2 regions of the Shewanella sp. MF05956 genome follow, and region 2 is predicted to be linked to the other one. Evidence: predicted binding sites of a transcription regulator. Region 2 holds the regulator's gene; the other holds the start of a gene.

Region 1 (12,501 bases), on a different contig from region 2:
AGCCACTAGCGCTGATGTAATTAACTTCTTCATTATTGTGCAGTCTCCGCAGCAGGAATTGGTAATGCGAATAGGTCTAGAGCGCCTTGCTTACGAGCAATACGAATACCTTTTGTAATATCGCGTAAGTAGCTGTCTTCTAACTTGTTCCAAGTTTTAGCGTCAGCGTCATACATCCATGCTATTTTCTGATCTAAGCTTTGTGCGTAAAGTGCAACGCGACCTAGGTTGAAGAAGTCAACTAACACTTCTTTACCGTCTAAGCTTAATTTACCAGTGTGAACTGCAACGAAGCTACCGTATTCACGTTCAATGCTGTATGCATCAAGGATTAAACGGTATTTTTCAGCAAGAGTCACCTCTGCTGTATTAAGAATACTTTTTAGGTTCTCAACACGTGCTTTACGAACTTCAGTGTTGAATGGAAGATCTAGATTAACAAACTGATCTAGAGCCTCAACCATTTTAAACATTAATGGAACAACACCTTGGCGTAATTTATCAACGCCATTGATGTCAGTTTGAATTAAATCAAGTGTTTTTTGTTGATCAGCTACCAAGCCTGCAACGTAATCATTATATGATTTTAATGACTCACGTTCGTCAGCAACGCTGCCATACTCAAAAAGCATGTCTTGTGCTTGGTCAAAATATTTGTCGACTTTCTGTTGTGACGCGGCAGACGCAGCATTAAGGCTGCTATCAGCTTTTTGAACGTCAGCTAGAGGACCTGCAACAACGAAGTTGCTACCCGCTAAAGCCAGTGCGCCAACAAGTGCAGTAGCGATTTTTGTTCTATTGCTTACCTTGGACATAGTTCCCAACCAATTTGAAGTGAATTAAAAAGTTCTACTAAAGCGTAAATAACGAATGATAAAAATTTGTTATCAATGTTAATTCGACTAAGTGTGTCTTTTTCTTGTGATTGTTAGTTTTCTTCCCTTTTCCACGCCAGCTAAGGCGCAGACCCGTTGGCATCATTTCACAAAATGTTGACCTGTGTCAACATTTGCAAAGCGTAAAAACGAGTAGAAAGAGCTGTTAAGACTACCAATGTAAATGAAAGGTGAATAAATATACATTTTCAACATAAATCTGTAATAATAAAGCACTACAATTTAAGGTATAATTGTTTTAATTCAAAAGCATAGAAAACCCTAAATTATTGACCGCTTAAATGTATACCTATTTAATTAATCTACGAATTTACTTTTTTGTTGCATTTAAATACCAACTTAACACTTCATTCTGTTCATTTTTCAACACTTTAATCTCATTCAACTCAAGAAAATTTTGCTTAAAAATACTGATAAAATTTGCCAATTTATCTTCATCAAAAGAGGCGTTAACCAACTCCGAAAGTCTTAGTTTTAACGTATCCATTTGTAATTTAATGAATTCGATATATTGTTGTTTTTTTGCTAAAGGCCAAAATACCCCTTCTTTAAAAAACTGAGCAATGAACGTCATTAATTGGCAGTCCTGAGCAGATAGCTCATCATATTCAACTAAAAATTTAATCGATTGGTTGATTTTTATGCGCACACTTTCACAAACAGGATCTTGCTTTATTCGTGTAATATCATGTGCAGTTGTCATCGGTCCCATAGCAATTGCAATTTCACTTAAATATTCAATAAGCTCACTTGTTTGTGGTAAATCAATAAAACTTAATATTTTTTTATTTCTATTCAATATCATTGAATTATCATGATGGAAAACAATTGAAAATTGACCGTTCGCTCTAAGTACTCTTGAAGCTTCTTTTAGTGATAACTCGATAGCGGAGTATTCAAACCCAAACTGCGACATATAAAGGTCTACTGAATCATTTGCAAAAGGTAATGATTCACAGGCTGTATTTGATATCAATTCAATTTCAATTGTTGAATTTTCACTCTTATTATTTTCAGATAATTGCACTTCAGCAAGATCAACACCATACACCTTGCCAACTATTGCGCTAGCCCTTAGTGATTCTCTTAATAATAAAGGAACTGAACCGTTACCTGTGCCGACATCTACCGCTATAAAATCAGTTTGCAAGATAGAAAAGGTATTCTCCCAAACGGACTGTAATATACCTTCATAATTACTAGATAATGAATCACCAAATGATGTTGTATGCCCTTGCCGCCAATACTCAGTCCAATGTTGAGTCACACTAAATTTTCCTTATAAAAGTTTCTATTATAATTTTTAGGATAAATATCATCGATATGTGATATATCAATCAAAAAAGTTCATTCTGATTAAAGTTTTGCATATTAGTTTTACTTTTTTAACCTAAAAAAAACACTGATTAATAAAATTAACCAGTGTTTTTATTATCTAACAATATTGATTAAGATTAGAAGTTCCATTCACCTGCTAGTGTATAAGAACGACCAATATGTCCTGAACTATATAGGGCATCATAACCATTACCGTATTGACCATTACTATCAAATACTGGATCTTCATCAGTGATGTTACGAGCACCTAGGGTATATTTACCATAAGCACCTGCATCATATGAGTAAGTCAAGTTATGGGTCATAAAGCTATCATTAGAACCATTAGTAGACAATGAACCAGTTAAGTTACCGCTACTGTCAGAGGTAGGCGTTTCATAGCTACTTGTAGAAGGAATATAATCAATGTTCCAAGCAAGTGAGTGATCATTCATCATCCACGTTGTTGTAAACTGAGTTTTATATTCTGGCTGTAGTGAGAAACCACCTTGATCTTGCACTGGTCCACCAACATACGAATCAGAATTATATTCAAAGAAATAGTTGGTACTAGAATTAAATCTAATATCACCGATAGAAGATGTTTCTAATAAATACGTTACGTTTACATTAGTACCAGTAACTTCCAAACCAGGACCATTAATAGTCGAAGTTCTAAATATAGGTTGACTAGCTCCATCAGTTGTACGATCAACAGTAATCTTAGCTGCATCTGGGTTAGCAGAGCCTAATAATTCCATCATGACAATATCTTGAATTGGTACAAAACGAATAGCATTATCAATTTTAACGTTATAGAAATCAGCGGTTACACTAAGTCCTTCTACACCACTCCAAACTACGCCGAAGTTAATTGTTTTAGATGTTTCAGCATCTAACTCAGCGTTTGCTTGACGAGTAGTATCGTATTGTAATTCAGGGCAGTCACCATCCGCGATACCTTGAGATCGGCAGTAAACATAGTCATTGGCATAGTCAGCAGCAAAGCTATCTGCTTGAGAAAGAGTTTCCAATGCAGGTGCACGGAACCCTTCACCGTATGATGCTCTTAACATCAAGTCATCTATCGGCTTGTAAGTCAATGAAACTTTAGGCGCTAAATTGGTACCAAAATCTGAATAGTCATCATAACGTGCAGCAATACCCAGTTCTAATTCATCCGTTAGTGGGAATACACCTTCATAGAATACAGCCCATGTATCACGGTCTCTACCAGATGAATTACCGGCTGAGCCCCCAACTAAACCGACCTCAGATTGTGCATCAACTGTAGATGAATATTTAATGTTTGCAGCTTCAGCCCCAACATAATGACCAATCGCACCACCAGGTAACTCACCACCATCAAAACTCACACCTACATAATATTGGTCTAGGGTATAGTCATCCTGTTGTAGTGTTGTTGTCTTCATATTGTCAACACCGTCACCTAACGGGATATCCAAATACAAGTTTGTATATAAGCCTGCATAGCTTAAATAATATTCACCGACTGATTTATTATTAGTGTTACTGTGATGATAAAAAGTTTCCCATACGGCAGTTTCACCAAAGTCACCTTCTAATCCAACCATATAATCTTGTGTCAAATCAGTAACATTACCATCACGGTTACCAAGCTGATACCAACGAAAACGTCCGTCAGTAGTATCATCATATGGATTATGTAATGAATTTGCAGGGATATCATCCCACCCAGCTGCTGCTGGAGCATAACGACCAAATGACTTGTTTTGCGTAATCATTGCACGAGACTTCATACGAAGATCATCAGTTATTTCATAGTTAGCGTTAACAAATATAGATTGACGATCAGTTGAAGCTTGGTTAGCTGACACACCAGAGTATGCAAAACCACAATATTGGTTAGCTCCAGATTCTAAAACACCAACAAAACCATCAACAGTATTGGCTAGATTTTCACACTCAGGCGAAGCCTCCCAAAGACCTGTATAAGGGTTTTTGATACTTGCTCCATAAGAACTGATACCTACTGAAGAATTATAGTCTAAAATACCATTACCATCAGCGTCTTCAGCAAAAGGAGCTGTATATGGACGGTCACGATCAAAAATAGGCTCTTGAACTTGTTTTTCAAAAGAGAATGTAATGTTGCCTTTATCACTACTGATACCTGTAGTGACAGAGAAATCATGTCCATCACCACCTTCATCATCAGGACGGGCGACACGACCAGTAATATTCAGACCTTCAAAATTCTTTTTAGTAATAATGTTTACTACACCAGCGATTGCATCTGAGCCGTAAACCGCTGAACCACCATCTTTAAGAATTTCAATTCTTTCTACAATAGACATTGGTATTTGGTTAATGTTGATAGCTGCGCCTGAAAGTGTTGGTGAAGCAGCTAGGCGAACACCATCTAACAAAACTAGTGTTCTTGAAGAACCTAAACCTAGTAAGTTAACACTAGCTTGAGATTGAGCACTACTACCTGAAGAAGGAACTAAAGAACCAAAACTATTGAATGTAGAAGAACGCAAGGCATCTGCAACACTATAGCGTCCCATGTCATTAAAGTCTTTAGCGTTAATTACTTCAACAGGTGATGCATTTTCGATATCAACTCTACGAATTCGAGAACCTGTAATTTCAATTCGCTCTACTTTTGCACCATCTTCTTCTGCTGCAATAACAGCAGGTACACTTAACGCTGCCGCTGCAGCACCACCGATCAGTGCTAAACGCACCGATTTAGCTAGAATATTCTTATGCATTGTCTATCTCCCTGGACTTTTATATCTTTCTTATAATACTAACTACCTTTTTAGGTGTTAGTTCTATGAGGGGATGTAACAAAAATCATCACAACCACTCATTTACGTATGCAATAAAATCACATTTGATACAACTAATCAACAATTGAAGTGCCGTAAGCGCAAAAGTTAATCAAATGTGATCTCCATTCCTGTTAACTAAAATGGACACTAAAAAATAAAAACATTTAAAAGCATAGGTTTATAGAACTTTTGTTTTATTTTGATAAATTAGGGAACTTAAAAATAAAAAACTTAACATCCTGTTTTGCAGACTGATTTTTTATGCTAGGGCTGATTTTCGAATGGTGTTGCAAGCAATGAAAATTTAACATTTATAACAATAGGGTTTGTCGATAAGTTGTTAACAATTACATTTAAGATACAAAAAAAAGGAGATTGAGGTACTTTTTCGGTCGGTATTTAGGTGAATAATTGACCTTGATGATGGTTTGTTCGACTCAATATAAGTATAGATAATGCTGCGGTATTGATTTTGCATATTTACATATAGAGTATGCATGTCGCTTTGGGGTAAACATAAAATCGCACAATGTTTGCGATAGGAAAGTGTGACGAGGGTACAATGCCATATTACCAGTTTCGACATTATTAAGTTTTAAATTAGCGAGAGTTGATCATTGACTAGCGCATCAAATCGTTGCCCACACAACTGTAAAATAGGTTCAGCAATCGGCTGTATTTGTTTACTAATGTAATATTCGTAATCAATATTATTGGGTTCTGCTTCGACAGGTTGAGCGCCTGTTGTCGTCATCCAATACCTGATTTGATGCCCTCTCCTTGTTGCTTTAGATGTACCCTGTATTTGTGCCAATTGTTTTGCCGCTTTGACATGGGGAGATGATTTTGCAGTGTAGTCTTCAGCATGACGACGTAAACGTTTTTTAAAGATGAGCTCAGAGTCTCTTTCACCTTTTTTTAGCGCGTCTAACTCTTGACGAAGGTAATCGATAACATCCTCACCGTTGAAAAACATCTCGTATAAGTCAAATTGCATCTTACGGGCGATAGGGCTCCAATCACTTCTCACCTGCTCCATGCCTTTGAACGTCAATTTAAGCTTACTGTCCGCCCCTAATGAAGCACCGACATAGCGTTTTTTACTGCCTTCATCAGACCCTCTTAACGTCGGCATAATGAATTGATCAAAGTGAGTTTCAAATTCTAACTCTAGAAAACTGTCTAATTGATATTCAGTCTCACACCAATCACGCCAGCGTGTTGTTATGCTGGTTGCGAGTTGCAACCCCAAGGCATTAATGTCTTTAATCCCATGATTTTCGCCAAGCCAAACAAAAGTGGAGTCGGTATCGCCATAGATAACTTGATAACCTGATTCTTCTATCCATTGCTTGGTCAATTTCATAATTTGATGACCGCGCATGGTAATTGAACTGGCTAACTTCGCATCATGGAATACACACCCTTTTGAGCCTAATACACCGTATAAAGAGTTCATGATAATTTTTATCGCTTGCGATAACGGCGCATTTTTTTCTATTTTTGCCATTTCTCTTTGCGCTGCTAGGCTGGCAACTAAACCAGGTAAAATTGCGTTATCTCGCGCAAAATGTGCACCTAAATAACCTGGCACGGTTGAAGTATTATCACCTTGTTCGGCCAAGCGTAAGCCTTCCACTAATCCTTTGGGGTCAATTAAAAAAGTCCGAATTATCGATGGGTACAAACTTTTAAAATCTAGAACTAATACGTCTTTGTAATGACCAGGGATAGATGACATGACATAACCGCCGGGGCTTTCAAGCCCTTGACTGGCAGGATGTGCTGGAGCAACAAATCCATTGCGATGTAAGTGAGGTAAATATAAATGATAAAATGCAGCAATCGAGGCACCGACACGGCCAAACTCTAAACCTGTTAATTTTGCTCGTTCAATCGCAAAGTCAATCAACTGGGTTTTTTCAAAAATATCCCATACTAATCGGCTGTCGGTGATGTTATAAAATGCTAGCGCATTTTTATCGGTGTGAAATAACGTGGTAATTTCTTGGCCGCGATTCTCGACATGTTCAATAGCCTTACCTTCATCGAGCAGATTTCTTGATACAAACTCTAATGAAAAACTATCAAATTGATAAAATGCCGCTTTTAACCAATCAATGCCGTCAAGCACCACGCGCCCGGGTAACGAGAGTGTTTCGGGCCTAAATTTATCCGCGACCTTCCAGCTTAATTCTGTGCCACCTCGGCCTATTAATAATGGGATATGATGTACAATGCAGCGACGATATAATAAAGCTAAATCAAAAGTGACCACTGCCCAACCAATAATAATGTCAGGGTCGTATTGCTCAAACCAGGCAATAAGATGATGGATAAGTTCGACCTCATCGTTTACCCAAACAATAAAATCATGGCTATCATTTTGTGGTTCGCCAACCATAAACACACATTGGTATTGCTCGCCATATAACCCAACTGAATAGAGTTCGCCATCAAAGCTGCATTCAAAATCTAACGATATTACTGATAAACTAATCTCAACATCGGTTGGTTCAGCTACGGGTTTTCGAGCCCGTTCCAGTGACATTAATGGCAATAAGGTATCGTGATTTGTACTGTGATACTCCCCCACACATTCAATATCAAGGGCAATAAAGCGCTCGATTAAATAACGCTGCTCGGGTCTAATATCGGCTTCAAATAGCGTAATGCCGACATCATTAGCCACCCTAGTCAGCCCTTTTAATTGGCTGTTAGATTTTAAATACAGGGCACAGACGGGTTCATGCGCAAAACTGGTTAACCCAATAGACTCCGCCTTGAGCGTAAAATCGACTTTGTGAGTTAACACATTCACATCTTGCTGACGACAAAAACAAATCACCTCACTGTGATGCAACTCAACTAAAATTGGCCCATTTGCGGTTTTTAAATAATATTGCAACACCAGCTGACCCTGACGATATATCGCATGGCGAGTCAATACTCTGCCCTTCACTCGCGGCAATGCAGACATGCTTTGACGAGCATGGGTGGAATGTTTTAATTGCGGCTGTAAATGTTTCAATGTTATTTATTACTTCGTAGCATGCTAATTCACTGTTATTATGTACAGCATAATTCAGACCACGCAGAAATCATACTTCTATGCTACCGGATACGATAAAAAGTCAAATTCGCACCATTTATAAAGAAATTGCTAATGCTATGCCGCAATTTCGTTCTCGTCGCGAACAAAACTACATGGTAGCTGAAATCTCAAAAACCTTAGCGGGAGAGTATGACAAAGATCGGCGGATTATTGTGGTTGAAGCGGGTACCGGGATTGGTAAGTCACTGTCGTATATTCTTGGCACCATTCCATTAGCATTAGCCAGTAAGAAAAAGGTCTGTATTGCCACTGCAACGGTTGCATTACAAGAACAGTTACTCCACAAAGATTTGCCGTTTTTTTTACAACAATCTGGCGTTGACTTTAAATTTGGTCTAGTTAAAGGTCGGCAACGTTACGTGTGCTTGGCCAAACTTGAAGCCATGATAGGCAATCAAGACAGCTCACAAATGGCCATGTGGCAAACAAAGCCAGATCAAAGCCAAATAAACGAACTGCAAAAACTGCATCAAGATTTCCATCAAAAACGTTGGAACGGTGAAATTGACACCCTGCAACATCCCATCCCAGATTTTTTATGGCAGCAAATATGTTGTGACAAGCACAGTTGTCATCGACAAGTATCAGCACATCACAACTGTCCATTTCATAAAGCACGTGAAGATGTTGATACCTGGGATGTGCTTATTGCTAACCACAGTTTGCTTTTTGCTGACTTAGAATTAGGTGGCGGAGTTATTTTACCTGATCCAGAAGACATGTTTTATGTTATCGATGAGGCACACCATTTACCGATTGTGGCAAGAGATTTCTCCAGCGCGCAAGCCACGTTACGCGGGGCTTGTGATTGGTTAGAAAAAGCCTCTAAAACCTGCTCTAAGCTGCAAAATCAGCTTAAAACAAATAACATTATTGCTCCTGTGCAAGCCATGCTTGATCACACAACCGATTTAACCAACTTATTAACTCAAGTCGCGCATTATTGCGATACCCAACCGCAATTATTTGCCAACCCAGAAAGCCGACTGCGCTTTGAGCACGGGCAATTACCACAAGCGCTATTAATTCAGGCAGAAAACTTAGCCACGGCCTCTGGCGCTGCTGTTAAACAGTTTAATAAAGTGGTGTCGGTGCTAAGTGAGGCAATAAAAGACGGTGAAGTGCCCAAGCATCAATCTGAAGGGTTATTGTCTGAAACAGGCTTTATTTTACAACGCTTAGATAATTTGCATAAGCTGTGGAAAATGATGGCCAAAGAAGACAGTAAAAAAGGCGCACCAATGGCACGCTGGGCAGAACTGATTACCGGAAAGCAGCAGGATTACTTATTTTGCTCATCGCCAATCGAAGTCGGTTTTATGCTCGAGTCTATGCTATGGCAAAAAGCGGCTGGCGTTGTATTGTGCAGTGCAACATTACGAGCACTAAACAACTTTAACCATTTTGCTCATCAAGTCGGATTAGGCATTAATGATGGCACACGTTTTTTAGCCTTGTTGTCGCCCTTTGATTATGAAAATAACGCCACGTTGTTTATTCCACAAATGGTTACAGAACCTACCGATGATAACTATACGGCCGAGATTGCTGAGCACATTGTTGCATTAGTGGATGGCGAAATGGCCACACTCGTATTATTTGCATCTTACTGGCAAATGGAAAAAGTGGTCGATTTGGTCGAGGGCAAAATAGCCAAAGATCAGTTATTTGTTCAAGGTGAAATTCCAAGACAACAAATTTTAGAAAAACATAAGCAGCGTTGTGACGATGGTTTACCCAGTATTATATTCGGCACAGGCAGTTTCTCAGAAGGTCTGGATTTACCGGGCGACTATTTAACCAACCTAATTATCACTAAACTGCCTTTTGCTGTACCAACATCACCGGTAGAACAAGCCCATGCGGAATACGTGAAAGTAAAAGGTGGTAATCCCTTTTTACAGCTGACAATTCCAGACGCATCGCGTAAATTAGTCCAAAGTTGTGGTCGCTTGCTGCGTAAAGAGCAAGATTACGGACGAGTGACTATTTTAGACCGCCGCTTAGTGACCAAACGTTATGGCAAATCATTGATTGATGCCCTTCCCCCTTTTAGACGTGTTATTGAATAGGTATTGAGTTGGATTTATTATTAGACCCTAGCCATTGGGCAGTATTAGCGGTCATCGGAATTATTGCAGGTTTTATTGATGCCATAGTGGGTGGTGGTGGTTTATTGTCGATACCAGCATTGCTAACAGTAGGCATTCCACCTCATTTAGCCTTAGGCACTAATAAGTTAGCGGCATGTTTTGGCTCGTTAACCTCAAGTTTTACCTTCTATAAACAGCAATTATTTAACCCTGCATTATGGAAAGCCAGTTTTTTTGCTACCCTTATAGGTTCTGTCTCAGGATGTATTCTGGTTTTCCTCATTGACCCGACTTGGCTAGACAAAATCTTGCCGCTATTAATTATCGGCATTGCCATTTATACCTTATTCAGTCCCAAAGCCATGGGTGATAACAATGTCAGCCTCCCCATTGAACGTTCGTCTACTGGCAAACAAATCTCGCAAGGTTTTATACTCGGCAGTTATGATGGCTTTGCCGGGCCGGGTATTGGCGCATTTTGGACCGTGTCATCAGTATCAATTCACAAACTCCCTTTGTTGCACAGCTGTGGCTTAGCAAGGGTGATGACCTCTGTGAGTAATGTTACTGCGTTAGTTATATTTGCCTCAATGGGACAAGTGCAGTGGATGCTAGGGTTATGGATGGGTGTTTGCATGATGGCCGGCTCTTATATTGGCGCACGAAGCGCAATTCGATTTGGCATTCCTTTTATTAAACCTATTTTTATCGTTATGGTATTGTCGATAGCCATTCACCTAACTTGGAGTGCTTGGGGATGAATACCCAACAACTGGTTTTAATGTTAAAGCAGCAACTGACTCAACTTGAGCAAGATGCCCTAATGCATGACCAAAATTTAGCACCCAACCAGCGACAAACCTTGCAACAAACCGAACGATTTAACAGCCAACTTTTCGCTCAACAAGGTGGTTTGCTGAGCCCATGTATTTCACAACTTCGCCAAGACATTCAAAAACTAGAAAAACAATTATTACTTAAGCTGAGTGGTCCTGTTATTCAACTCAGTTGTGATCGCATACAAGACCGCTTTATCGCGCTAAAAAGAGCCTTGCTCACCACCGACATTAATTTAAAAGCCGAAGCACAACGTAAAGCCAGTAATCGGGCGCGTTATGCAAAAAAACAACAGCAAGCGGTGCAAGACAGTGGATTTGGTTGGATAGCCAGTAATGTGATGCAAAACAGTCATCAACTATATGCCGAACTGAACAAACATCTCAACTGGGCGAAAAAAATTGAGCAAAAAATACAACAAATGGAAGCAAATCTTGAATTCTGTCATAGTGATGACAAAATTCAATTGCAAAATGACATACTTTTGATGCATCGTCGCTTAGGAAAATGTAAACAAGCAACAAGTTATATTGAAGAGCGCATTCAATTATTTGAACGACCTCGCCAAAGTTACCCTCGTTAAGGAGCAACAATGAAATCTGTATTCACCACTAGTGCGCTGTTAGCATTTTTAACTTCATCATCAGTATTTGCAGCTAATTTAACTATTCCCATGTCTTTTGAATATTTAGCTCTTGATGGCGAAGCAATTGAAACAAGTATGTTTAAACATCAATCCGACTTAACATTAGCCAATGGCACCCATAAAATCGCCATCCGCTATCATGATGTGGTCGATGACTCGTTCAGTGACAGTCAATCATTTGTAAAATCCACACCGTTCATTGTTACGCTAACGGTAGATGGTGATTATCAATACAGCCTAAAACCGGCTAATGGTGATGTTATCAAAAAGCCAAAAGCCTTTGCTAAAGCGCCACAAGTCGAAGTGAGCCGCCAGGACAACGGCTCTGTCTCTTATAGTGTTGAGCAAACCAATTTTGCAGAAGAAACCTTTATCACTAACTTGTTTAAAACCAATAAACAACAAGACTTTGAGAGCTTGTCTGCCTCAGCGACGGGAGATGGCAAAACGGTTGTCACACAGGCACCGGTGCAATCAGACATTGCTGTTGCAACCAATATGGCACCCGTGGCGGCTGTAACGTCAGTAACAACCAAAGTACCCGCTGGCAAAGCAACAACCCCAGCACAAGCTGAGCAAATGTTGCAGTATTGGTGGTTACAAGCCGATGAAAAAACCCGCAAAGAGTTTATGGGTTGGGCCATTAAGCAACTTTAAATGTTAACAGCCATTCCCTTTGTGTATCACGCCAGCTATTCTCGGCTGGCGTTACCTCACACCCATCGATTTCCAACCACAAAATATCAACTGCTATATGAATATGCACTTGAGCAAC
Region 2 (12,501 bases):
GGCCAATATGAATACATGCAACGGGTTGAAGCTAAAATGACACTGGTGATCCCGCTGATGATTGCGGTGATTTTTATCTTATTGATGATGACCTTTAACTCAACCATTCAGGCTCTGGTGATTATGCTCAGTTTGCCATTTTCACTGGTGGGCAGCGCATGGTTACTTTACTCGCTCGAGTTTAATTTCTCAGTGGCGGTATCGGTTGGCATGATAGCACTGGCTGGTGTGGCCGCTGAGTTTGGGGTGGTGATGCAGGTGTACCTCAACAATAGCATTGCCGCTTACAAACGAGAAGACCGCTATCAAACTAAAGCCGACTTAACGGCTGCGCTTATCGAAGGAGCGGTAATGCGCATACGCCCTAAAGCCATGACGGTTGCCACCATCTTTTTTGGCTTATTACCCATCATGTGGGGCAGTGGTTCAGGCAATGAAGTGATGCAAAAAATTGCCGCACCTATGGTGGGCGGTATGGTCACCGCGCCGCTATTATCGCTATTTGTGATACCAGCGATTTACTTACTCATTTACGGTCGACGGTTGCCTGCATAATCATTGGCAGACGCTATAAAGCAAAATCCCAAACAATGTATTGTTTGGGATTTTTATTATCACATCAACAACCTAAATTAAGCTGAGGTTAATTCCGCTTAAGTGACTCATTAAGTTGATCCGCTTCATCTTGTTTCTTCTTCTTACATGCAGCGATATCATCAGGATGACCGTGTTTGCATGGATCACTGGCTAAAATCGCCATAGGCAGATTGAGTATCATGTAATCTGTATCATTTTTATTATCGTCGGCATTGCCAGCATTGCCTAAACGGTTTGGCGACGTGCCGCTACAAGCCGTTAAGACAAGTAAACTAGACAATATCAGGCTCGATAAGAGGGTCGATTGAACAAGCTGCTTTTTCATTATTGAGTGATCCTTTGTTTTTCACGCGCTAAACTCATCATCTTAAACATTCCCCATGCCATAATCGCGCCACCAATAACCAACATTGCATTAATGATCATTGGGTGAGCTAGCATAGGTAAAAAACCTTCGTCAAAGCCGGCAAATATTCCGTAAAGCCCTAAACCAAACAATAACGTACCGGGAAAATCGATAATGGCCACCATTAGCATACTGCGGTTAATTCGTGCTAATGCTGTTTGTGTTGTTTCTTGAGTCATAAATTCATCCTTGGGTGTACTCCTTGTGTAACACTAATTATTCAGACATCGATTGTTAATTTGAGTTCAAATAATGACGTAAATACAAGATGCTAAATGTTTATGCTGCTGGGTCCAATAGCGAAATAATCGAGAAAAACCCGCCTTGCGGATCATTGAGTACCGAAAAACGTCCCACATTAGGGATGTCGGTAGCGGATACGCACACGGTCGCACCCAAACTTTTTGCTTTAGCGAGCGCGGCATCGCAATCATCAACTGCAAAATAGTTCATCCAATGCGCTGGCGCATCGCCCCATTCTGCCGTCATTTCCATCATGCCGCCAACAGCTTGCTCACCCACATACCATTCGGTGTATTCAAAATCGGCCATATCTGCAAGTTTGGTTTGATAGCCTAACACCTTACTATAAAATGTTTTAGCGGCTGCGGTGTCACGACAGGCTAACTCAACCCAGCATAAGGTATTAGCTTCTTGTGCCCGTTTTATGCCTATATGATCTTGCCCTTGCCACAGTGCAAAACGGCTACCTTCAAGGTCGGTGCATAATGCCATGTGGCCTGCGTCCCCAACCGAATGTGGCCCAGCTATCACTTGTCCGCCAGCTTGTTTAACTAATTCAGCGGTAACATCAACATCATCAACAGCAAAGTAGAGCGTCCAATGTGTGGGCAACGCTTGCATATCCTCTGGCATTGGGTACATCGCGCCAATATCGTCACCTTCAATTTGCAACATAGTGTAATGTCCTTCAGGCATTGGCATATCATCAGCTTCCCAACCAAATAATGCCTGATAAAACGCTTTACCCGCATCCCAATCGTGCGTAGCCAGCTCAATCCAGCATGGCTGTCCTTGTTGATATTGTTGTACTTTCATTATTGTTATCCTGTAGTAGCAATTACTGATAGGTAATAGGTATAAGTTAAGTTGATATCATCCAAAAAGCAAAAAGCCTTCAAACGAAGGCTTTTTTTAAAATGCACTGTGCAAATCAGCTTATTTAAATACCGGCAGAATATCGGCCATGGCCAGTAAGTGACAGGTTGCGGTAATCATGCCAAACAACACAACAATCACAATTAATGGGGTCCCACCCGGCACTTTAAACCCACTTGATTCTGGATACAATTGACGCACTTTATAGGCTAATAAAGCCGGTACAATTACCGCCCAAACGGTAGCGGCTAATGCGGCAAAACCAATGGCAATAATAAAACCATTAGGAAATAATAAGCCCAAAATCGTTGGTGGAATAAAAGTCACTGCAGCGGTTTTAACACGACCTGAACGCGAGTCATCAAAGCCAAATAAATCGGCAAGATAATCGAACAAACCTAAAGTCACCCCTAAAAACGATGACGCTACGGCTAAATTGGCAAATAACGTCAGCATATTGTTAAGCCACTGACTTACCATCGCACCCGATAAAGCCTCAACCAGCACCCCAATGTTGCCACCCTTGGCAATCACATCAGCAAATTGGCTACGCGGAATATTACCCATGGTCGCGATAAGCCAACACACATAGATAATGAGGGCGATGCTAGTGCCAACGACTATCGCTTTGACAATCGTATTAGCATCTTTACCATAGTATTTAACTAAACTCGGTACATTTCCATGGTAGCCAAAACTGGCTAAGCCAAAGGGAATTGCAGCAAATAAATACGGCAAATAACGGCTTTCACCGTCTGGTGACACTAACTTAGTGGTGTCGATTTCAATCAATAAATTACCTATTGCTAAAAAGAAGGTAATCACCATACCGCCGAGCATGATGGTGGTAATACGATCAACCGCTTTAGTACTAATCAATACGATGAACGCTAACACTGCCGCAAACACTAAACCGGCAACACTTTGAGGTAAGGTTACGCCAAGTGCCGACAAGCTATGATTAACAATAGAGCTGCCACCACTGATATAAGCGTAGGTCAAAATGTACAAGACAAATGCAATGGATACGCCGTTAATGACTCGCCAAAATTGGCCTAAGGTTTCACGGGTTAACGTATCGAAACTAGCACCGGGTTCAAAATGTAAGTTAGCTTCTAGCAGCAATAACCCCGACATTAACATGCAAAACCAGACACCTAATAGCATGGCTATTGAATAGCCAAACCACATACCCGCGCCCACAACTGGCAATGAAAACATGCCAGCCCCCACAGTGGTGCCCGCAATAATCATCGCACCGCCCAATAGAGACTTCCCTTGCGGACGGTGCTTTGCCCCATTCATATGGTTGGCCATTAGTGTCCATGCTCCGCGTGCACACTATCAACAATGGTTTGTCTTACTGATGAGCTCAATAACTGGTTTGCATAATCGCGAATTCTAATCACTTCAGACCGATGCTCAACACTGCATAAATAGCCCAGTTCTTTTAGCTTAACGCTTAAGGTGTTATAGAGTTTTTTGTCATAAAACTCTGGCGCTGTGATGCCATGCAATGCACCTAAACGCTGTGCTAATAAGTGACTATCAGTTTCAAGCTCTGAGCGTTCTAAATCTGGCTTTATCGCTAACAAGTTAAAGATAATGGCATAACGCTGTAACGTTTCGCTGATAGTTTCTGCTAACAATAATAATTGCGCAGTGTACCGAGGCGTGACTTCAAAATGTGCTTCGCCACTGAGTAAGCCTTGTTCAACCATAAAGTCCAAAAGGCTGTCGATATGCTGTGGCACATCGTCAATACCCATAAATAATTCAGCTTTTAGCAACGGATAAAAATCCATCACGACGGCATGAATTTTTTCGCGGTCACAAATATCATATTGCACTAAACAACTGGCAATTAACGACGGAATCGCCATGACGTGAATGATATTGTTGCGGTAGTAGCTCATGGTGATAGCAATTTTTTCATCAACAGAAATAATTTCACCAATAGCATCTTTCGTGCTGACAAACTTATTCAGTGATAAACAATGATCAACAATCGATTTACCATTACCTTCTGCAACAGAAGCATAATTTGTATAAGGTACCGTTTTCAGCATCGCTAAATACAAATCTAACTGACGTTCTAACAAGCTGCGCTCTAATGCATTTCGCTCAGAAGCTAGCAAGACTAAACTGGTTAATGTCACTGAACTTGCGGCGGCAGCGCCGTTAATATTAGTCATCACACGGTTAGCCAATAAGTTAACTGATGGCGTAAACCAAGTCGGTTTTTGCTCTGGGTCTTTGGCCACTTCTTCACGCCAATCTGGAGCTTGTTGATTTAAAAAGTTTTGTAGATTAATCGGCTCACCAAAATTCACATAACCTTGGCCAAAATTACCTAACTTACGAATGGCACCAAACACTTGCCACACTGACTCTTTTTGCTTTTTCTTGCCGCTTAACTCTTTATGATAAGTGGCGACTTCCATCACATGGTCATAACCTAAATACACAGGCACAAGCGTTACAGGTCGCTCAATGCCGCGCAATACACTATTAATAGTCATGGCTAACATGCCTGTTTTAGGGGCAAGTAAACGTCCGGTACGAGAACGGCCACCTTCAGTGAAGTATTCAACCGAATAACCTTTAGCAAACAGTTGGTCTAAATATTCACGAAACACAGCAGTGTATAGCTTGTTGCCGTTAAAGCTACGGCGGATAAAGAACGCGCCACCACGACGGAACATCGGGCCTGCTGGCCAAAAGTTTAGGTTAATTCCAGCAGCGATATGCGGTGGCACCATGCCCTGATAATACAAAATATACGACAGTAGTAAGTAATCCATATGGCTGCGATGACACGGCACATACACAATTTCATGACCATCATGGTGTAATTGACGGATTTGTTCAGCGCCTTTGATATTGATACCACTGTATAGCTTGTTCCACAGCCAAGTAAGGAAGCGCTCAGCGATACGGATTAAACTGTCTGAATAGTCCGTGGCAATTTCATCTAAATATTCAATGGCTGTTTCACGGGCTTTTTCAGGTGATACTTTCTTGTTAATGGCTTCTTCTTCAATCGCTTTTTTGATTGAATCCGATTTAAGCAACGAAGCAAAAAACATTTGTCTGTTGGGCAGCTGCGGGCCCGTCATCACTTTACGTTGACGACTGAAATGCACTCGAGCTACACGGGTTAATTTGTGGGCAATACTTTTATCAAATCCATGCTCATCTGCCATATAGCGTAAAGATAATGCATTAGAGAACTGGACAAAGTTATGTCTACCAAGAAACAAAATCATTAGCCATTTGCGTAACCACGTTGGGCTTTCACGCTCAAGCACTGCCGCCTTCATACTGTCGTCTTCTTTACCAGGCGTGCGCCCCCAGTACAAACTCACGGGAACGAGTTGAATATCCAAATCCGGACGTTGACGATGAAGCGCCAATAAACTGGTAAAGCTGTCGATAAACTTTTCACCACTTTCGCGTTTACCAAAGAGTGGCTTACGCCCCTCCAAACACACAATACGTGGCACTTTTAAGCCATCAACGATGAGTGGGTCATATGGACTCGGCATTCCAAAGCCCTCAGTGATTTCGCTTAGCGCAGCGGCATCACTGATTGACTCTGTTTTCATGACATAAACCAATGGTTTATTTGGATCTAAATTAAGATCATCAAAAGGGTCATGCGGGACAACAATGGTTTGAACCATCGATTTCTGTACCCATTTTAATGCACGTAAAAATATTGAATTTGGTTTTGACATAGTTACTTTCGCAATATAAGCCACTGTAATATTGCTGCATAGGATACCAGAAACCACCCTTGATACACTATCTGGCTGTTTTATCTTTACTTTGTGAACAGTCCCTAACTGAACAACTCAATTAAAATATAGAATGAAACTGATATAAAACATACTGATAGGCAACAATGCCGTAACAAAAAACAAAAAACGGTTGGTTAATACTTGCGCGAACAAAAACACTGTATATAATGACAGTCACTGTATAAAAAGACAGGAATCATCATGAGACCGTTAACGCCGCGCCAAGCAGAAATTTTAGACTTAATTAAAAACAATATCGCCGAAACAGGTATGCCACCGACTCGTGCTGAAATTGCGAACCGTCTTGGCTTTAAAAGTGCAAATGCTGCCGAAGAGCATTTAAAAGCACTCGCCAAAAAAGGCTTTATCGAGATCATGCCTGGCACTTCAAGAGGTATCCGCTTACCTCATGAAGAACAACAAGAAACAGGATTGCCGCTGATTGGCCAAGTCGCTGCTGGTGAACCCATTTTAGCGCAAGAGCATGTAGAGCAATATTATCAAGTCGACCCAAACATGTTTAAACCCGCAGCCGATTTTTTACTGCGAGTACGTGGCGACAGCATGAAAGACATTGGCATTTTAGAGGGCGATTTACTTGCCGTTCATAAAATGCAGCAAGCACGTAATGGCCAAGTAGTTGTGGCCCGCGTTGAAGATGACGTCACGGTGAAACGTTTCGAGAAAAAAGGCAATGTTGTCTATCTACATGCCGAAAACGAAGCATACACCCCGATTAAAGTAGACTTAAGTTGCCAAAGCCTCACCATTGAAGGGCTTGCCGTTGGCGTTATCCGTAATGGAGATTGGTTATGAACAAACTAATGGGCACTGCCCCGCGCCACCCAGGTTTATGGGCAGATTCAACAGAAGCAGAATTGTATGGCAACCAAACCATTCAAACATTACAAACCGTCACTCAAGGTGAGTCTGAGTTAGGGCAACTGTGCAGCCAGTTAGCAACCTTAAGCCGACAAGGACGCTGGATAGTGCTCATTAGTCCTCCGCATATTGGTTATAAGCACATGCTGGCAAGTGCTGGTGTAAGAATGGACCGAATCTTACTAGTACACACTAAAGATGAAGTTGAAACGTTATGGGCAATGGAAAAAGCATTAACCAGTGGCACTTCAAGCGCTGTGATTACCTGGACGAGTTCATTAGATGCTCGTGACAGTCGCCGTTTAGAAATTGTCGCCAAAAGTGCACGCGCTTTAGGTGTGGTAATTGAAGATGTGAATACTCACTTACCTGAAAAACATCAAATCGTTAATCCAACAATGCCTTCTGCAACAAGTAATTTTTCAGCATTTCATTAAGTACGAACCCTTCAACACCAAGCCCTGCATCCAATTCAGGGCTTTTTTTTACCTTTTTTCAGCCAATTAGCGAACAAAGTGATCTTGATCAATGTTTAATCTACAAGTAATGTTGTTAACAAGGATGAAACATTTTTTATCTTTTATTTGACGTAATTTGGCAGATAACACCGCCATCGATGGGAATACGTCAATACAATTTGATTAGTTCAGTCGTAGGTACAAGTGTGGTGTTCAGCTAACAATAAAAGCGTAAACTGCCAGTTTACAACCACCAAGTTACTTTGAGGTCATCAAACTTTTTTGGGAACCGAAGAGTTTGCATAGAGCAGAGACTTACTGTGTGACTCTTCTTTGTAGTTGCTATTTGCAATAAGCAGAGGAGAAGTCTTGTGAAGCAATGGTGGTATTGTTTATTGGTTGTGCTGATAGCACTTCCGCTTGGGGCTGCAGAAATGCCCCTCAACATGACTCAAGGCGTAACAGATATCAGTGGTAAGGTTTACGACCTCCACATGACCATTTTATATATCTGTTGTGCTATTGGGCTAGTGGTGTTTGGGATCATGATTTACTCAATGATCTATCACCGCAAATCTAAAGGCGCTGTCGCGGCCAATTTTCACGAAAGTACTAAAGTGGAAATAGCCTGGACAGTCATTCCGTTTATCATCTTAATTGCTATGGCAATTCCTGCTACTAAAACCCTGATTGCAATGGAAGACTCCAGCGATGCGGATCTGACCATAAAAATTACGGGGTCGCAATGGAAATGGCACTACAGCTATTTCGATAAAGACATAGAATTTTACAGCACACTCTCAACTCCAAGAGAACAAATTGATGGTGATCAAACCAAAGGTGAAAACTATCTACTCGAGGTAGATAAGCCTCTGGTATTACCGATTAATCGCAAAGTGCGTTTTTTAATGACCTCAGATGATGTAATCCATTCTTGGTGGGTACCGGCATTTGCCGTTAAAAAAGATGCTAATCCCGGTTTTATTAACGAAGCCTGGACGCGTATTGATAAACCCGGGATCTACCGTGGTCAATGTGCTGAACTTTGCGGAAAAGATCATGGTTTTATGCCCATAGTGGTCAATGCGCTTTCTGAAGCAGATTTTGATAATTGGCTGATTGAGCAAAAGCAAATGGCTAAAACCGAAGCCGCAGCAGCTGCGGCCTCGATGTCGCAAACCTTATCTCTTGCCGATTTAAGCAAACAAGGTGAACAAGTGTACCTTGCTCGCTGCGCAGCCTGTCACCAACCCAATGGCGCGGGTCTTCCTGGCGTATTTCCATCGTTAATCGGTAGTCCGATTATTAAAGGCCCTGTTGAAGATCACCTTAATATTGTGATCAACGGTAAGCCCGGCACAGCGATGCAAGCCTTTGCTAAGCAGCTATCTGCTCAAGAAATTGCCGCAGTCATAACCTATGAGCGCAATACATGGGGTAATAACAGTGGCGATGCAGTGCAAGCAGCAGACGTAGGTAAATTTTCAAGTAATGGTACCGCAGCACCTAATGCAGCGGCAGCAAAAGCCAACACAGCAACAGCTATGGTTGATAATACTGCTGATACGCTAGCCGAAACAGTCAACCAAGCTGCTGAAGCCGTTGCAAAAGCCGTGGCGCCAGAAGATTTATCTGTACTCACCATGGAACAGCTTATGGCTGAAGGTGAACAAGTCTATGTCGCTACGTGTGCAGCGTGTCACCAACCTACTGGCGCAGGCATACCTGGCGCATTCCCCTCACTCATTGGCAGCCCAATAATAACTGGACCAGTAAGCGGGCATATCGAGATGGTTATGCACGGCAAACCAGGCACAGCAATGCAGGCTTTCAGTGCTCAACTTAGCCTACAGCAAATTGCCGCTGTGATTACTTATGAGCGTAATGCATGGGGAAATAACTCAGGTGATGCAGTTCAAGCTGCGGATGTGGGTAATTTTTCTAGTAACAGTGCAGCTTCACCAAAGCCCGCAGCACAAGCAATAGATACAGCTACCGCTGTCGTTGATACTGTTGCAGACGCGGTAACCGATGCGGCTAATCAAGCAGCCGAAGCCGTTGGCAAAGTCGTCACACCAGAAGCATCACCCACACTCACCATGGAACAGCTTATGGCTGAAGGTGAACAAGTCTATGCCGCTACGTGTGCAGCGTGTCACCAACCTACTGGCACAGGAATACCAGGCGCATTCCCCTCACTGATTGGCAGCCCAGTAATAACAGGGCCAGTAAGCGGGCATATCGAAATAGTGATGCATGGCAAACCCGGCACGGCAATGCAGGCATTCAGTAGTCAGCTCAGCCCACAAAAAATGGCTGCGGTGATTACGTATGAGCGCAATGCGTGGGGCAATAATTCTGGCGAGGCAGTTCAACCTGCCGATGTCGCTAGTCATGGACAGTAGGGGAAAACCAATGAGCACAACAACGCACGATACAATCGGCACTGCGCATGATGAGCATCATCACGGTGCCCCTAAAGGGCTAATGCGCTGGATACTGACCACCAATCATAAAGACATTGGATCTTTGTATTTATGGTTTAGTTTCATCATGTTTTTAACGGGTGGCGCAATGGCAATGGTCATCCGCGCAGAACTCTTCCAACCGGGTTTACAGCTAGTTGAACCAAACTTTTTTAATCAAATGACCACAGTTCATGGTCTGATTATGGTGTTTGGCGCGGTAATGCCAGCCTTTACCGGGTTAGCAAACTGGCTAATACCTATGATGATCGGCGCGCCAGATATGGCGCTGCCGCGCATGAATAACTGGAGTTTTTGGATTTTACCTTTTGCTTTCACCATGTTGCTGGGTTCGTTATTTATGGAAGGCGGCGGGCCTAATTTCGGCTGGACATTCTACGCACCGTTATCGACGACTTACAGTCCAGACTCTACTGCATTGTTTGTTTTTTCCATCCATATTATGGGGATAAGCTCAATTATGGGTGCGATTAACGTAGTGGTCACCATTGTGAATATGCGCGCGCCTGGCATGACATGGATGAAGTTACCGCTATTTGTATGGACCTGGTTAATTACCGCATTTTTATTGATTGCAGTAATGCCGGTACTTGCCGGTGCGGTAACGATGGTACTAACCGACAAGTTTTTTGGCACTAGCTTTTTTGATGCTGCAGGTGGCGGCGACCCAGTAATGTTCCAGCATATCTTCTGGTTCTTTGGTCATCCAGAAGTGTACATCATGATTTTACCGTCTTTTGGTATTATTTCGGCGATTGTCCCAACCTTCAGCCGCAAGCCACTGTTTGGATATTCCTCCATGGTGTATGCAACCGCAAGTATTGCTGTTCTGTCGTTTTTGGTTTGGGCACACCATATGTTTACCACGGGTATGCCGGTGTTTGCAGAACTGTTCTTTATGTACTGCACCATGCTCATTGCCGTACCAACTGGGGTGAAAGTGTTTAACTGGGTTGCCACTATGTGGCGAGGCTCAATGACGTTTGAAACCCCCATGCTATTTGCTGTCGCCTTTATTATTCTCTTTACCATTGGTGGATTCTCCGGGCTAATGCTTGCCATTACCCCTGCGGATTTCCAATACCATGACACCTATTTTGTTGTAGCTCACTTCCATTATGTATTGGTTACAGGTGCCATCTTCTCCATTATGGCGGCGGCATATTATTGGCTGCCCAAATGGACCGGTAATATGTACAACGAAACCTTAGGGAAATGGCACTTTTGGTGTTCAGTGATCTCGGTCAACGTACTGTTTTTCCCGATGCATTTCTTAGGCCTAGCGGGTATGCCACGCAGGATCCCAGACTATGCAATCCAGTTTGCCGACGTTAACCAAATTGTTTCCATTGGTGGATTTGCCTTTGGACTATCGCAGTTAATATTTCTGGCGGTTGTACTCAAGTGTATTAAAGGTGGCAAACCTGCAGGTGACAATCCTTGGCAAGCAGCTGATGGCTTAGAATGGTCGATCCCAAGCCCTGCTCCTTATCATTCATTTACCACTCCACCGGAGATTAAATGATATGAACCCAACACCAAAATCAAACCGTAAATTACTCACCATGCTTATATTAGGCTCTGTCGGTATGTTTGGGTTTGGTTTTGCATTGGTACCGCTATATGACGTGCTGTGCGACACCTTAGGGATTAACGGAAAACCCCAAAATAGTGCCAGCAGTTATGACGCGGTGGTTGTTGATAAAAAGCGCACAATCACCATCGAATTTGTGACTCAAGTGCAATCGGGTATGCCATGGGAATTCACCCCAAAAGTGAATCACATTAGTGTGCATCCTGGCGAACTTACTCATGCCAAATTCTTGGTTAAAAACCTCTCTACAAAAAATATTATTGGCCAAGCGATCCCTTCGGTATCGCCAGGTCAAGGCGCAGCATATTTTAATAAGACAGAATGTTTTTGCTTTAACCAACAGCCACTTGCCGCATCAACTAGCGCAGAACTACCCTTGATTTTTTACGTGGACCCAGACTTACCGGCGTCCATTAATACATTGACTCTCTCTTATACCCTTTACGATATCACTGACAAACTCGCGGTATCGGCAAAGCAAGGAGCAGCAAGATGACAACAAAGCATCAAACGTATTACGTCCCAGCTCAAAGTGGCTGGCCTATTATTGGCGCCATTGGCTTATTTTTAATCGCCTTTGGCGCGGGTAACTATATTCAGCAATTAGCCACCGAAAAGACCTCTGGCGGCTACATTTTATTAGCCGGTATCGCTGTGATTATCTTTATGATATTTGGCTGGTTTAAAACCGTCATTGACGAATCAATGGCAGGGTTATATTCACCGCAAATGGACCGGTCGTTTAGACAAGGAATGAGTTGGTTTATTTTCTCTGAAATCATGTTCTTCGGCGCTTTTTTTGGTGCCTTGTTTTACGCGCGGATGATATCGGTACCTTGGTTGGGCGGCGCATCAAATAACGCCATGACTCAAGAAGTATTATGGCCAGCATTTGAAGCCGTATGGCCTTTAATCAAAACCCCTGACGGCACCACCACAGAAGCCATGCCATGGACTGGTTTACCACTTATTAACACGATGATCTTACTGACATCATCTGTAACGCTGCATTTTGCCCATGTCAGTTTAGAAAAAGCTAAGCGCAAGCCACTCATTATTTGGTTGGGCTTAACCGTGATTTTAGGGGCGGTTTTCCTTGGATTACAGGTAGAAGAGTATAGCCACGCTTATCAAGAAATGGGCCTCACGCTCACTT

Evidence for each region. The regulator LexA, encoded in region 2, represses DNA repair genes until DNA is damaged. The targets are predictions, from matches to a motif close to TACTGTATNNNNATACAGTA.
Region 1: dinG (ATP-dependent DNA helicase DinG) is a predicted target of LexA. The motif match lies at 8,097-8,116, and genes of this name have one in related genera.

What each region holds. Positions count from the first base shown of each region.
Region 1 covers NZ_JCAYNV010000006.1:210,552-223,052, forward strand. Annotated here, with positions in the region: gene AC19MX_RS08910 (MotA/TolQ/ExbB proton channel family protein) at 1-33, opposite strand, end outside; gene AC19MX_RS08915 (DUF3450 domain-containing protein) at 33-815, opposite strand; gene AC19MX_RS08920 (class I SAM-dependent methyltransferase) at 1,207-2,163, opposite strand; gene AC19MX_RS08925 (TonB-dependent receptor plug domain-containing protein) at 2,351-4,972, opposite strand; gene AC19MX_RS08930 (DNA polymerase II) at 5,631-8,015, opposite strand; gene dinG (ATP-dependent DNA helicase DinG) at 8,147-10,222, shown strand; gene AC19MX_RS08940 (TSUP family transporter) at 10,231-11,004, shown strand; gene AC19MX_RS08945 (primosomal replication protein) at 11,001-11,663, shown strand; gene AC19MX_RS08950 (DUF2057 domain-containing protein) at 11,673-12,383, shown strand; gene AC19MX_RS08955 (histone deacetylase family protein) at 12,384-12,501, shown strand, end outside.
Region 2 covers NZ_JCAYNV010000009.1:31,120-43,620, reverse strand. Annotated here, with positions in the region: gene AC19MX_RS11270 (efflux RND transporter permease subunit) at 1-555, shown strand, start outside; gene AC19MX_RS11265 (hypothetical protein) at 644-922, opposite strand; gene AC19MX_RS11260 (hypothetical protein) at 922-1,182, opposite strand; gene AC19MX_RS11255 (VOC family protein) at 1,283-2,062, opposite strand; gene mtr (tryptophan permease) at 2,183-3,439, opposite strand; gene plsB (glycerol-3-phosphate 1-O-acyltransferase PlsB) at 3,439-5,862, opposite strand; gene lexA (transcriptional repressor LexA) at 6,127-6,741, shown strand; gene AC19MX_RS11235 (cell division inhibitor SulA) at 6,738-7,244, shown strand; gene coxB (cytochrome c oxidase subunit II) at 7,637-9,670, shown strand; gene ctaD (cytochrome c oxidase subunit I) at 9,681-11,276, shown strand; gene AC19MX_RS11220 (cytochrome c oxidase assembly protein) at 11,278-11,841, shown strand; gene AC19MX_RS11215 (cytochrome c oxidase subunit 3) at 11,838-12,501, shown strand, end outside.